DNA from 2 places in the Pantoea sp. C2G6 genome. Region 2 is predicted to be linked to the other one. Evidence: predicted binding sites of a transcription regulator. Region 2 holds the regulator's gene; the other holds the start of a gene.
What was found. Region 2 encodes CRP, which controls carbon source genes, mostly activating them, when cyclic AMP is high. Its sites were predicted from a motif close to ATGTGANNNNNNTCACAT; they were not measured.
Positions count from the first base shown of each region.

Region 1: a site for CRP is predicted at 3,990-4,007, ahead of aaeR (HTH-type transcriptional activator AaeR). Genes of this name have one in related genera too.

Region 1 covers NZ_JBGMNJ010000021.1:12,811-18,943, reverse strand. Annotated here, with positions in the region: gene yhdP (AsmA2 domain-containing protein YhdP) at 1-1,511, shown strand, start outside; gene tldD (metalloprotease TldD) at 1,576-3,021, shown strand; gene aaeR (HTH-type transcriptional activator AaeR) at 3,055-3,972, opposite strand; gene aaeX (p-hydroxybenzoic acid efflux pump operon protein AaeX) at 4,204-4,407, shown strand; gene aaeA (p-hydroxybenzoic acid efflux pump subunit AaeA) at 4,415-5,347, shown strand; gene aaeB (p-hydroxybenzoic acid efflux pump subunit AaeB) at 5,357-6,133, shown strand, end outside.
Region 2 covers NZ_JBGMNJ010000005.1:18,557-24,689, forward strand. Annotated here, with positions in the region: gene ACCW71_RS08820 (hydrolase) at 1-185, shown strand, start outside; gene ACCW71_RS08825 (YheU family protein) at 190-408, shown strand; gene ACCW71_RS08830 (phosphoribulokinase) at 470-1,339, shown strand; gene ACCW71_RS08835 (OsmC family protein) at 1,709-2,113, opposite strand; gene crp (cAMP-activated global transcriptional regulator CRP) at 2,417-3,049, shown strand; gene ACCW71_RS08845 (YccS/YhfK family putative transporter) at 3,107-5,182, shown strand; gene argD (bifunctional acetylornithine/succinyldiaminopimelate transaminase) at 5,179-6,133, opposite strand, start outside.

The DNA of each region.
Region 1 (6,133 bases), on a different contig from region 2:
GGCAGGGTGAGGTTAATATCACCCTGCCGCATCAGGGCGGTGCGCGCTACGATGTCGATCTGAAAGGGGATGCAAAGGAAGTAAGTAGTCGCTTACCTTCACCGCTCGACAAAAAAGCGGGTCAGGCGATGCCCATCACTATCAAGGCCAGCGGCGACCTGCATCGATTCGACCTCAGCGGCAGCGTGAACGCTGACCAGCGCTTTAACAGCCGCTGGCTGCTGGAGCCGACGCTGCGCGTAGAGCGCGGCATCTGGCTGAACGCGGCGCGGAAAACCCCCGCTCTGCCCGATAGCGCCGGAATGGTGCTGAATCTGCCCGCGCTGGATGGCGAGGCCTGGGTAGCGATGCTGGCGGCAGGCGATGCCGGGGCGATGGGCGCGTCTGGCGGCAGCGATGGGTATCACTCTGGTGGCGTTACCCTGCCAGGCAATATCACGCTGCGCAGTCCGGCGGTGACGCTGGCGGGGCAGCAGTGGAACCAGGTCGAGGCGACGCTGGCACAAAATCCGGCTCAGGTCAGCGTGAAGGCGAAAGAGCTGCGCGGCAGGCTGACCATGGCGGAAAAAGCGCCCTGGCAGGTGAACCTGGATTATCTCTACTACAACCCGCAGTGGGATAACGACGCGGCTAAAGGGGATAACGGGCGCGGCGGAAAAACCCGCACGATTAATTTCAGCCAGTGGCCCGCCTTGCAGCTGCGCTGCAAAGAGTGCTGGGTACTGGGCCAGAAATATGGCGAGATGGCGGCGACACTGCAACCGAAAGGAGATACGTTAGCACTCACTAACGGAATGGTGGATACCGGCAGTTCGCAGCTGAAAATTAAGGGCGAATGGGTTAATCGTCCCGACGATCAGCGCACCTCGCTGAAAGGCACGCTGAAAGGGCCGAATATCAACGACGCCACCAACTGGTTTGGGGTTAACACCCCGCTGCGCGATGCGCCATTTAATATCGATTATGACCTGCACTGGCGCTCGGCTCCCTGGCAGCCCTCAGCGGAGACGCTGAGCGGCACCCTCAAGACCCACTTTGGCAAAGGCCAGATCGCCGATGTGAACACCGGCACCGCCGGCAAAATCCTGCGGCTGGTCAGTTTCGACGCCCTGCTGCGTAAGCTGCGTTTTGACTTCAGCGACACCTTTACCAACTCCTTCTATTTCGACTCAATCAACGGCACCGCCTGGATCGAAAATGGGGTAATGCGCACCGATAACCTGCTGGTGGATGGGCTGGAAGCGGACATTGCCATGCGCGGCAATCTTGATCTGGTCCGGCGTCAGATCGATATGGAAGCGGTGGTGGCCCCGGAAATCTCCGCCTCGGTCGGCGTAGCGACGGCGTTTGTCATCAATCCGGTGGTTGGCGCGGCCGTTTTCGCCGCCAGCAAAGTGCTGGGGCCGTTATGGAACAAAATATCGCTGCTGCGGTATCACATCAGCGGCCCGCTGGATAAACCCGAAATCAATGAAGTGCTGCGTAAACCGCGTGAAACGGATAACAAGTGAATTTGACGCCGTAGCGGAATTACCGCAGGCTATGATTATCTGAGCACATAATGAGTGAGAAACGATGACTCTGAACCTGGTAAGTGAGCAGTTACTGACTGCTAACAACATTAATCAGCAGGACCTATTTTCCCTGTTAGGGCAGCTTTCAGAACGTCGTCTGGATTATGCCGATCTCTACTTTCAGTCCAGCTTTCACGAATCCTGGGTGCTGGAAGACAAAATCATTAAAGATGGCTCATACCATATCGATCAGGGCGTGGGCGTCCGCGCCGTCAGCGGCGAAAAAACCGGTTTCGCCTATGCCGATCAGATCACGCTGAATGCGCTGCGTCTCTCCTCAGAAGCGGCGCGCAGCATTGTGCGCGAACAGGGTAATGGCCGGGCGCACACCCTCTCTGCGGTGATGAACCGCTCGCTCTACCCGGCGGTTGATCCGCTGAGCAGCCTGACGCGCGAAGATAAAATTGCTCTGCTGCATCGCGTTGACCGGGTGGCCCGTGCCGCTGACCCGCGGGTACAGGAAGTGAATGCCAGCCTGACCGGGGTGTATGAGCAGGTGCTGGTGGCGGCGACCGACGGCACGCTGGCCGCGGATGTTCGTCCGCTGGTTCGTCTCTCTGTCAGCGTTCAGGTTGAAGATCAGGGCAAACGCGAGCGCGGCGCCAGCGGCGGCGGTGCCCGTACTGGTTACGCCTTTTTCCTCGCCGATGAAGATGGCGAAGTGCGCGCCGACGCCTGGGCGCGGGAAGCGGTGCGGATGGCGCTGGTCAATCTCTCCGCCGTGGCGGCACCTGCTGGCGCGCTGCCGGTGGTGCTGGGTGCCGGCTGGCCGGGCGTGCTGCTGCATGAAGCGGTCGGTCACGGCCTGGAAGGCGACTTCAACCGCCGTGGCACCTCGGTGTTCAGCGGGAAAATCGGTCAGCAGGTCGCGTCTGAACTCTGCACCGTGGTGGATGATGGCACCCTGGAAGGGCTGCGCGGTTCGCTGGCGATCGATGATGAGGGCGTACCGGGTCAGTACAATATGCTGATTGAGAATGGCGTGCTGAAAGGGTACATGCAGGACAAGCTCAACGCGCGACTGATGGGCGTGAGTCCCACCGGCAACGGACGTCGTGAATCTTATGCGCACCTGCCGATGCCACGCATGACCAACACCTATATGCTGGCGGGCAAATCGTCGCCGCAGGATATTATCGAAAGCGTGGAGTATGGCCTCTATGCGCCGAATTTTGGTGGCGGCCAGGTGGATATTACCTCCGGTAAATTTGTCTTCTCTACCTCGGAAGCCTATCTGATTGAGAACGGCAAAATCACCAAACCGGTGAAAGGCGCGACGCTGATCGGTTCCGGCATCGAGGCGATGCAGCAGATCTCAATGGTGGGTAACGATCTCGCGCTGGATAAAGGGGTCGGCGTCTGCGGTAAAGAGGGGCAAAGCCTGCCGGTCGGCGTAGGTCAGCCGACTCTGAAACTGGATAAGCTCACCATCGGCGGCACCGCCTGATGTGACTCAGACAACCCGCCGCCTGGCGGGTTGTTAATTTTTACGGTGCTGCTGATACTGCTCGGCCACCTGTTCAAAATAGTGGGTCAGATAGTCGATGCAGACCTGCACCTTCAGCGGCAATTTATCCTTCTCCGTATAGAGCGCATAGACCGGGCGCGGATCGGACTGATAGTGCGGAAACAGAATATCGATCTCGCCGTTGGTAATCTCATCGATCACCCACATCATCGGCACATAGGCGATGCCATTGCCCGACTTCAGCCAGCGGATCAGCGTCAGGGAGTCGTTAGTGACAAAACGCCCCTGGGGTGCCAGCCGCGTCACCAGTCCCTCCGGCGCAATCAGTTCAAAATTGTTGTCGGGGCGCACGCTATATTCCAGCCAGACAAAATTATCGATGTCACCCGGCTTTTCCGGCGTGCCGTGCTGCGCCAGATAACTTTTTGCCGCGCAGACCACCATCGGCATCGCACCTAGGCGGCGTGAAAACAGGCTGGAGTCTTTTAACTCGCCCACCCGAATCACCAGATCCAGACCATCAGCGATCAGGTCGGGGGCGGGTACGCCAGTGACCAGATTGACGCTCAGTCCCGGATATTCGCGCAGCATATCGCTGGTCATGCCAGCCAGCACGTTCTGCGCCATGGTGGAGGAGCTGCCAATCCTCAGCACGCCAATCGGCGTGTTATTAAAGGCGTAGAGCTGCTCATGCACCTGGTTGGCTTCCGCCAGCATACGGCGACAGCCCTGATAATAGATTTTGCCCGCTTCTGTCAGTCCGATACTGCGGGTACTGCGATTAAGCAGCTTAACCTGTAACGCATCTTCCAGCTTCGCCACAATCTGGCTGATTGAGGAGACGCTCAGATGAAGCTGGCGTGCCGCAGCGGTAAACGAACCCAGTTCGACCACTCTGGCGAAAACGGACATGCCTTTCAGTCGTTCCATTATTTACTCTGGCTTAAAAGTGATTTAGATCACATTCTGTAGAAAACGTATAGTCATGCACGTTATTATAAGCGCGCCGGGGTATTTCCCGGTGATTCTTCATTGCCTGATGCCCTCCGATGATACGCTATTATTAAGCCAGCTGCGGTTCGGATAGCGCTGCCTGCGGTGTTGCCGTGGCAGCGGATAAGGCAAAGGAGTATCCCGGCAAGGTCGAACTAAGGATTTCTGATGAGTGTGCTTCCGGTATTTGTCATGTTTGGGCTCTCTTTCCCGCCCGTTTTCATCGAATTAATTATCTCGCTGATGCTGTTCTGGTTAGTGAAACGTGTGCTGACGCCGAGTGGTATCTACGATCTTGTCTGGCATCCGGCACTGTTCAATACAGCGCTTTACTGCTGTGTGTTTTACCTTGTCTCCCGTTTATTTGTCTGAGGTTTAAGTGAAAGCACTCATAAGAAAAATCGCGCGCTACGCGATCACCATCCTGCTGGTCATTATCGCCGTGGTTATTATCTTCCGCGCCTGGGTGTTTTACACCGAATCGCCCTGGACCCGTGACGCGCGCTTTGCCGCCGATGTGGTGGCGATTTCACCTGACGTCACCGGACTGATCACCGATGTACCGGTCCACGATAACCAGCTGGTGAAAAAGGGCGATACGCTGTTTGTGGTGGACCGTCCGCGCTATCAAAAGGCGCTCGATCAGGCGCAGGCCGATGTGGAGTATTATCAGGCGCTGGTGAGCGAGAAACGTCGCGAAGCCGCACGGCGCAATCAGCTCGGCACCTCGGCGATGTCGCGTGAGGCGATTGAGCAATCAAACAACGATCTGCAAACCAGCGAGCACCAGCTGGCGAAGGCGGTGGCGACCCGCGATCTGGCGAAGATCGATCTGGCGCGCACCACCGTCACCGCACCGTCTGATGGCTGGGTCACTAACCTGAATGTCTACGAGGGGGAATTTATCACCCGTGGATCGGTGGCGGTGGCGCTGGTTCAGCAGCACTCCTTCTATGTGCTGGCCTATCTGGAAGAGACCAAACTGCACGGTGTGGAGCGTGGCTTCCGCGCTGAGGTGACGCCGCTGGGCAGCAACATTGTGTTGCGCGGCACGGTCGACAGTATCGCGGCGGGCGTCACCAACAGCAGCAGCTCGGTCGACAGCAAAGGCATGGCCACGGTCGACTCCAACCTGGAGTGGGTCCGTCTGGCGCAGCGGGTGCCGGTGCGCATCCGGCTGGATCAGCAGCCTGGCAACCGCTTCCCGGCGGGTACCACGGCGACCGTGGTGATCACCGGCCAGGCCGATCGTCAGCCTGAGCAGGTCTCGCCGATGGTGCGGCTGTTCAATCGCCTGCGTGAGTTTGGTTAAGAGGGCGATATGATTGAGTTCCTGCGTTTCCCGGTAAAGCTCACCTTCGCGCTGGTGTTAGCGCTGATGGTGGGCTTTCATCTCAACCTTGAAACGCCGCGCTGGGCGGTGATGACCGCCGGTATCGTGGCTGGTGGCACCGCTTTCGCCGCCGGTGGCGACCCTTACTCCGGGGCGTTACGCTACCGCGGTCTGCTGCGTATTATCGGAACCTTTATCGGCTGTATCGCCGCGCTGACCATCATGATCGCCACGGTGCGCGCGCCGGTGGTGATGCTGCTGCTCTGCTGCATCTGGGCGGGCTTGTGCGTCTGGCTCTCTTCGCTGATCAAAGTGGAAAACTCCTACGCGCTCGGCCTGGCGGGCTACACCGCGCTGATTATTGTGGTCACCGCCGACGCCAATGGCGCGCTGACGCTGGTGCCGCAATATGCGGTTGAGCGATGCAGTGAGATTGTGCTCGGCATCCTGTGCGCCATTGTCGCCGACATGATCTTCTCGCCGCGCTCGATTAAAAAAGTGATTGATGCCGAAGTCGACGCGCTGCTGGTGTCGCACTATCAGTTGCTGCAATTGTGTGTCGCCCATGCCGACAAGGAAGAGGTCGATAAAGCCTGGGGGGCGCTGGTACGGCGCACCAGCGCGCTGAACAGCATGCGCAGCCAGCTGATGATGGAGTCATCACGCTGGCAGAACAGCAACCGCCGTTTGCAGATGCTCAATACCCTGTCGCTCACCCTGATTACCCAGGCCGCCGAAACCTTTCTGATCCAGAACTCCCGGCCT
Region 2 (6,133 bases):
CCAGAGATGACCCGTTCATGAGTGATGAGGTGATCCCCCACAGCAGCCAATTATCTGCCACTATTACTTATCAACTGACACCCCACGGCGGCCACGTTGGTTTTGTCGGCGGGACGTTGCGCCAGCCTGAAATGTGGCTGGAGCAGCGCATCCCGCAGTGGATCGCCCCTTTTCTGGATAACTGATCGCGTGATTATTCCCTGGCAACAGGTCTCCCCGGAGACCCTTGAAAATCTGATTGAAACCTTTGTGCTGCGCGAAGGCACCGACTATGGCGAGCAGGAACGCAGCCTGGTCGACAAGGTGGCCGATGTGCGCCGCCAGCTGGAGAGCGGTGAGGTGGTGCTGGTGTGGTCGGAGCTGCACGAATCGGTCAACATCATGCCGCGCAAAGAATTTCGCGGCTGATGCGCCCACGGCCATTTCGTGTTAACAATGCTCATCGCCTGATTTCACAGGGAGCTTTTCTATGTCTGCCCGTCATCCCATTATCGCAGTGACCGGTTCCAGCGGCGCGGGAACCACCACCACCAGCCTCGCCTTTCGGAAAATCTTCCAGCAGCTTGATCTCCATGCGGCGGAGCTGGAGGGCGACAGCTTTCACCGCTTTACCCGCCCCGAAATGGATATGGCGATTCGTAAGGCGCGCGATTTAGGTCGTCATGTCAGCTACTTCGGCCCGGAAGCCAACGACTTTGGTTTACTGGAGCAGAGCTTTAAAGAGTATGGCCAGAGCGGTCAGGGCCAGTCGCGTAAATATCTGCACACCTATGATGAGGCGGTGCCGTGGAATCAGGTGCCCGGCACCTTTACGCCGTGGCAGCCGCTGCCACAAAATACCGATATTCTGTTCTACGAAGGGCTGCATGGCGGCGTGGTGACGACGCAGCACAATGTGGCGGAACATGTCGATCTGCTGGTTGGCGTGGTGCCAATTGTTAACCTGGAATGGATTCAGAAACTGGTGCGCGACACCGGTGAGCGCGGTCATTCACGTGAAGCCGTCATGGATTCGGTGGTGCGCTCGATGGAAGATTACATCAACTTCATCACCCCCCAGTTTTCCCGCACCCACATCAACTTTCAGCGTGTCCCGACCGTGGACACCTCTAACCCGTTTGCAGCGCGGGCGATCCCCTCGCTGGATGAGAGTTTTGTGGTGATCCACTTCCAGGCGCTGGAAGATATTGACTTCCCCTATCTGCTGGCGATGTTGCAGGGTTCGTTTATCTCGCACATCAATACGCTGGTGGTGCCGGGCGGCAAAATGGGTCTGGCGATGGAGCTGATCATGGGACCGCTGGTGAAGCGGCTGATGGAAGGGAAACGCATTGAGTAAGAGGTCCGTCATAGCCCATTGGACTGATGACAAAGCCAAAGCAGAGTAGGCCTGAACGCAACGCCGTCGCTCAACGCGCAGGGAGCCGGGTCAGAAGAGGAAAGCGTCCCGCGCCTGGGACAAAAACGCCGGGAGCGTTTTTGAACAACGCAAAGCGTTGGCCCGGCAACGGGCGCACCTCAGGGATGAGGTGCGTAATCGCGCGGGCCGAGCACGCCATGGATGGCGGTTTTGCGACTTTCCGATCTGACCCGGTTCTCTGCGCAGGCACAGTCTAAAAGCGGATTACCTGCCCAGACACGGTCTTGAAGCAACCTGCATCAGATACTGGAAGTGAAGTTAGCAGGTCAGCAATGACTCTTGCAGTTACTACAACTCAATCACTTCATAGCTGTGGGTGATGGTAACGCCTTTGCCCAGCATGATGGCCACCGAGCAATATTTTTCAGCAGAAAGATCCACCGCGCGTGAGACCGCTTTATCCTGGAGCGCTTTGCCGCTGACGATAAAATGCAGGTTGATGTGCGTAAAGATTCGCGGCGCCTCTTCACGACGTTCTGAGGTCAGTTTTACTTCACAATCAGCCACATCCTGACGGCCTTTTTGCAGAATTGAAACCACGTCAATCGCACTGCAACCACCCGCCGCCATCAGAACCATCTCCATTGGGCTGGGCGCTTTATCACCTGAATTTCCATCCATGAGTATCTGATGGCCGGATGAAGATTCCCCGAGGAATGTCAGCCCTTCTACCCATTTCACTCTTGCCTGCATGATTTTTGCTCCAGAATACGCTGTTTTGTCGTCAGAGTACGCTTTCGCCTGGTAAACAGCAATCCAGAGAAATCCACCCCAAGCTGAAGCGAGACAACACAAGACAGTCGGCAAAAGCTATGCTACAAACAGTGCTGAAAATATTTTTCGTCACCCAATGGCGAAGCCGGGAAGAATGATGCGCACTGCGCCGAATGCGGCCCGAATAATTTCCTGAAAAGGAAACGCTTGAAGCTTTCATCGCCTGACAGGGAAAACTGCCCCCTGTATTTTGGGCACGATTACAACAGAGGATAATAGCGAATGGTTCTCGGCAAACCGCAAACAGACCCTACACTCGAATGGTTCCTGTCCCATTGCCATATTCATAAGTATCCATCCAAAAGTACGCTGATTCATCAAGGTGAAAAAGCAGAAACGCTTTACTACATCGTGAAAGGTTCCGTCGCGGTTCTGATTAAAGATGAAGAAGGCAAAGAGATGATCCTTTCCTATCTGAACCAGGGCGACTTCATTGGTGAGCTTGGCCTGTTTGAAGAAGGTCAGGAGCGTAGCGCCTGGGTACGGGCTAAAACCGCGTGCGAAGTGGCGGAAATCTCCTATAAGAAATTCCGTCAGCTGATCCAGGTCAACCCCGACATCCTGATGCGACTCTCCTCGCAGATGGCACGTCGCCTGCAAGTCACGTCGGAAAAAGTAGGTAACCTCGCTTTCCTCGACGTCACCGGACGCATTGCGCAGACCCTGCTCAACCTGGCGAAGCAGCCCGACGCGATGACTCACCCCGATGGGATGCAGATTAAAATCACCCGTCAGGAGATTGGTCAGATTGTGGGTTGCTCACGTGAAACCGTGGGCCGCATTCTGAAGATGCTGGAAGATCAGAACCTGATCTCCGCACACGGCAAAACTATCGTGGTATACGGTACCCGCTAACTCCTGTCATCCACGGCGTGCTGGCAACATCACGCCGTTATTGTTTGTGTTGAGCCAATGTGGCGTCGAATTATTTACCATCCTGAAGTCAACTATGCCTTGCGGCAAACGCTGGTACTCTGCCTGCCGGTGGCGCTGGGCTGGCTGGCGGGCGACCTGCAAAAAGGTCTGCTGTTCTCCTTAGTGCCGGCCTGCTGCAACATCGCCGGTCTGGATACCCCGCATAAGCGCTTCTTTAAACGCCTGATTATTGGCGGCAGCCTGTTCGCACTCGGCAGCTTTCTGATTCAGTGGCTTACCCTGCATGCGATACCGCTGCCGTTGATCCTGTTCGCCATGCCGCTGCTGCTCGGCGTAACCGGTGAGATCAGCCCGCTGCATGGCCGCCTGCTGCCCGGCACGCTAATCGCCGCTATCTTTACCCTGAGCCTGGTCGGCCGGATGCCCATCTATGTCACCCCGCTGCTCTACATCGGCGGCACGCTCTGGTATGGGCTGTTTAACTGGTTCTGGTTCTGGCTGTGGAAAGAACAGCCGATGCGCGAGAGCCTAAGCCTGATCTATCGCGAGCTGGCTAACTACTGCGACGCCAAATATACCCTGCTCACCCAGCTGACCGACCCGGAAAAAGCGCTGCCGCCGCTGCTGGCTCGTCAGCAGAAAGTGGTCGATCTGATCACCACCTGCTATCAGCAGATGCATATGCTGTCGGCCAATCGCGATCACAGCCATAAACGGCTGACGCGCGCCTTTCAGGTGGCACTCGACCTTCAGGAACATATCTCGGTCAGCCTGCATCAGCCGGAAGAAGTGCAGAAGCTGGTGGAGCAGAGCCATGCCGAAGCGGTGATCCGCTGGAACGCCAAAACCATCTCAACCCGACTGCGGGTGCTGGCGGATAACATCCTCTATCACCAGTTGCCCGATCGCTTTGCGATGGATAAACAGCTCGGCGCGCTGGAGAAGATCGCCCGCCAGCACCCTGACAACCCGGTCGGTAACTTCTGCCTCTATCACTTCAACCGCATCGCGCGGGTACTGCGCACCCAGAAACCGCTCTATCAGCGCGATCTGATGGCGGACCGTCAGCGCCGCCTGCCGCTGTTACCGGCACTGCGCAGCTATCTCTCCTGGCGATCGTCGGCCCTGCGCACCGCCGCGCGCTTTGCGGTGATGCTGATGCTCGGCAGCGCGCTGGCGCTGTTCTTCAACATCCCGAAACCCTACTGGATCCTGATGACCATCATGTTCGTCAGTCAGAACGGCTACGGCGCGACCCGCGTCCGCATCCAGCACCGGGCGCTGGGCACCTTCGCCGGCCTGGTGATTGCGGCCGCCGCCCTGCGTCTGGCGGTGCCGGAGTCGCTGGTGCTGCTGATCATGCTGGCGATCACCTTTATCAGCTATCGATTCACCCGCCAGTTCTACGGCTGGTCGATGATTGGCTTCACGGTGACGGCGGTCTACTCACTGCAACTGCTGTCGCTGAACGGCGCGCAGTTTCTGCTGCCGAGACTGATGGATACGCTGATGGGCTGCCTGATCGCCTTTGGCGGCATGCTCTGGCTGTGGCCGCAGTGGCAGAGCGGCCTGCTCCGGCAGAACGCGCATGATGCGCTGGAGACCTATCAGGATGCACTGCGGCTGTTGCTGGGTGCGGAGCAGTCGCCGGAAAAACTGGCTTATCAGCGCATCAGGGTCAACCAGGCCCATAACGCGCTGTTTAACTCGCTGAATCAGGCGATGCAGGAGCCCGCTTTCAACGCCCAGTATCTTAAAGATATGCGCCTGTGGGTGACGCACAGCCAGTTCATCGTTGAGCATATCAATGCGATGACAATACTGGCGCGGGAACACACCATGCTGACCGACTCACTGGCGGAACGCTATCTGCGATCCTGTGAAATTGCGCTCCAGCGCTGCCAGCAGCGGCTGGAATATGATGGGGCCAGTACCCAGGTCAATCTGCTGGATGAGCTGGACAATATCAGTGAGGGACCGATAACGGTGGTCGAGCAGCATGTGCGACGTATTCTGGATCATCTGAGCGTGATGTACACCATCTCATCACTGGCGTGGAGCCAGCGACCACAGCATGGCCGCTGGCTGATCCGACGTTTACGTAAAAACTAATTGAGCACTTTGCCGACGGCGGTGGCGAAGCGGCTCATGCCCTCTTCGATGTCCGCCGGTTCAATAATCAGCGACGGGGCAAAACGCATCACGTCGGTGCCGGCGACCAGCACCATTACGCCTTCAGCGGCGGCGGCATTCAGAATGTCGCGTGCTTTACCGGCATGCTGCGGCTTCAGGGCGGCCCCAATCAGCAGCCCTTTACCGCGAATATCACTGAACAGATCGTACTTCGCATCAATCGCCTGTAGCGCCGTAACAAAGTGCTGACGCCGCATCTCAACGCCCGCCAGCACCTCTGGCGTATTGATGATGTCCAGCGCGGTTTCGGCGATGGCGCAGGCCAGCGGATTGCCGCCGTAGGTGGTGCCATGCACGCCAGGCGCCATGGTCGAGGCGATCTCATTGGTGGTCAGCATGGCGCTGACCGGGAAACCGCCGCCCAGCGCTTTGGCCGAGGTCAGAATATCGGGCTGAACGCCATAATGCTCATAGGCAAACAGCTTGCCGCTGCGCCCCATGCCGCTCTGCACTTCATCCAGTACCAGCAGCGCCTGATGCTGGTCGCAGAGTTCACGCAGACCCTGCATAAATTCCTGCGTCGCGGGCACCACACCGCCCTCACCCTGAATCGGCTCCACCACGATGGCGCAGGTATGATCGTCAATCACCGCTTTCACTGCATCCAGGTCGTTGAACGGCACATGGACAATATCCGCCGGTTTCGGGCCGAAGCCGTCAGAATATTTAGGCTGCCCGCCGACCGTCACGGTAAACAGCGTGCGGCCATGAAAGGCGTTATGGAAGGCGATGATCTTACTTTTAAACGGGCTGTGACGTTTGCAGGCGTAGTAACGCGCCAGCTTAAAGGCGGCTTCATTGGCTTCGGCGCCAGAGTTAGCGAAAAAGACCCGCTCCGCAAAGGTCGCGCTGATTAACTTGCTGGCGAGA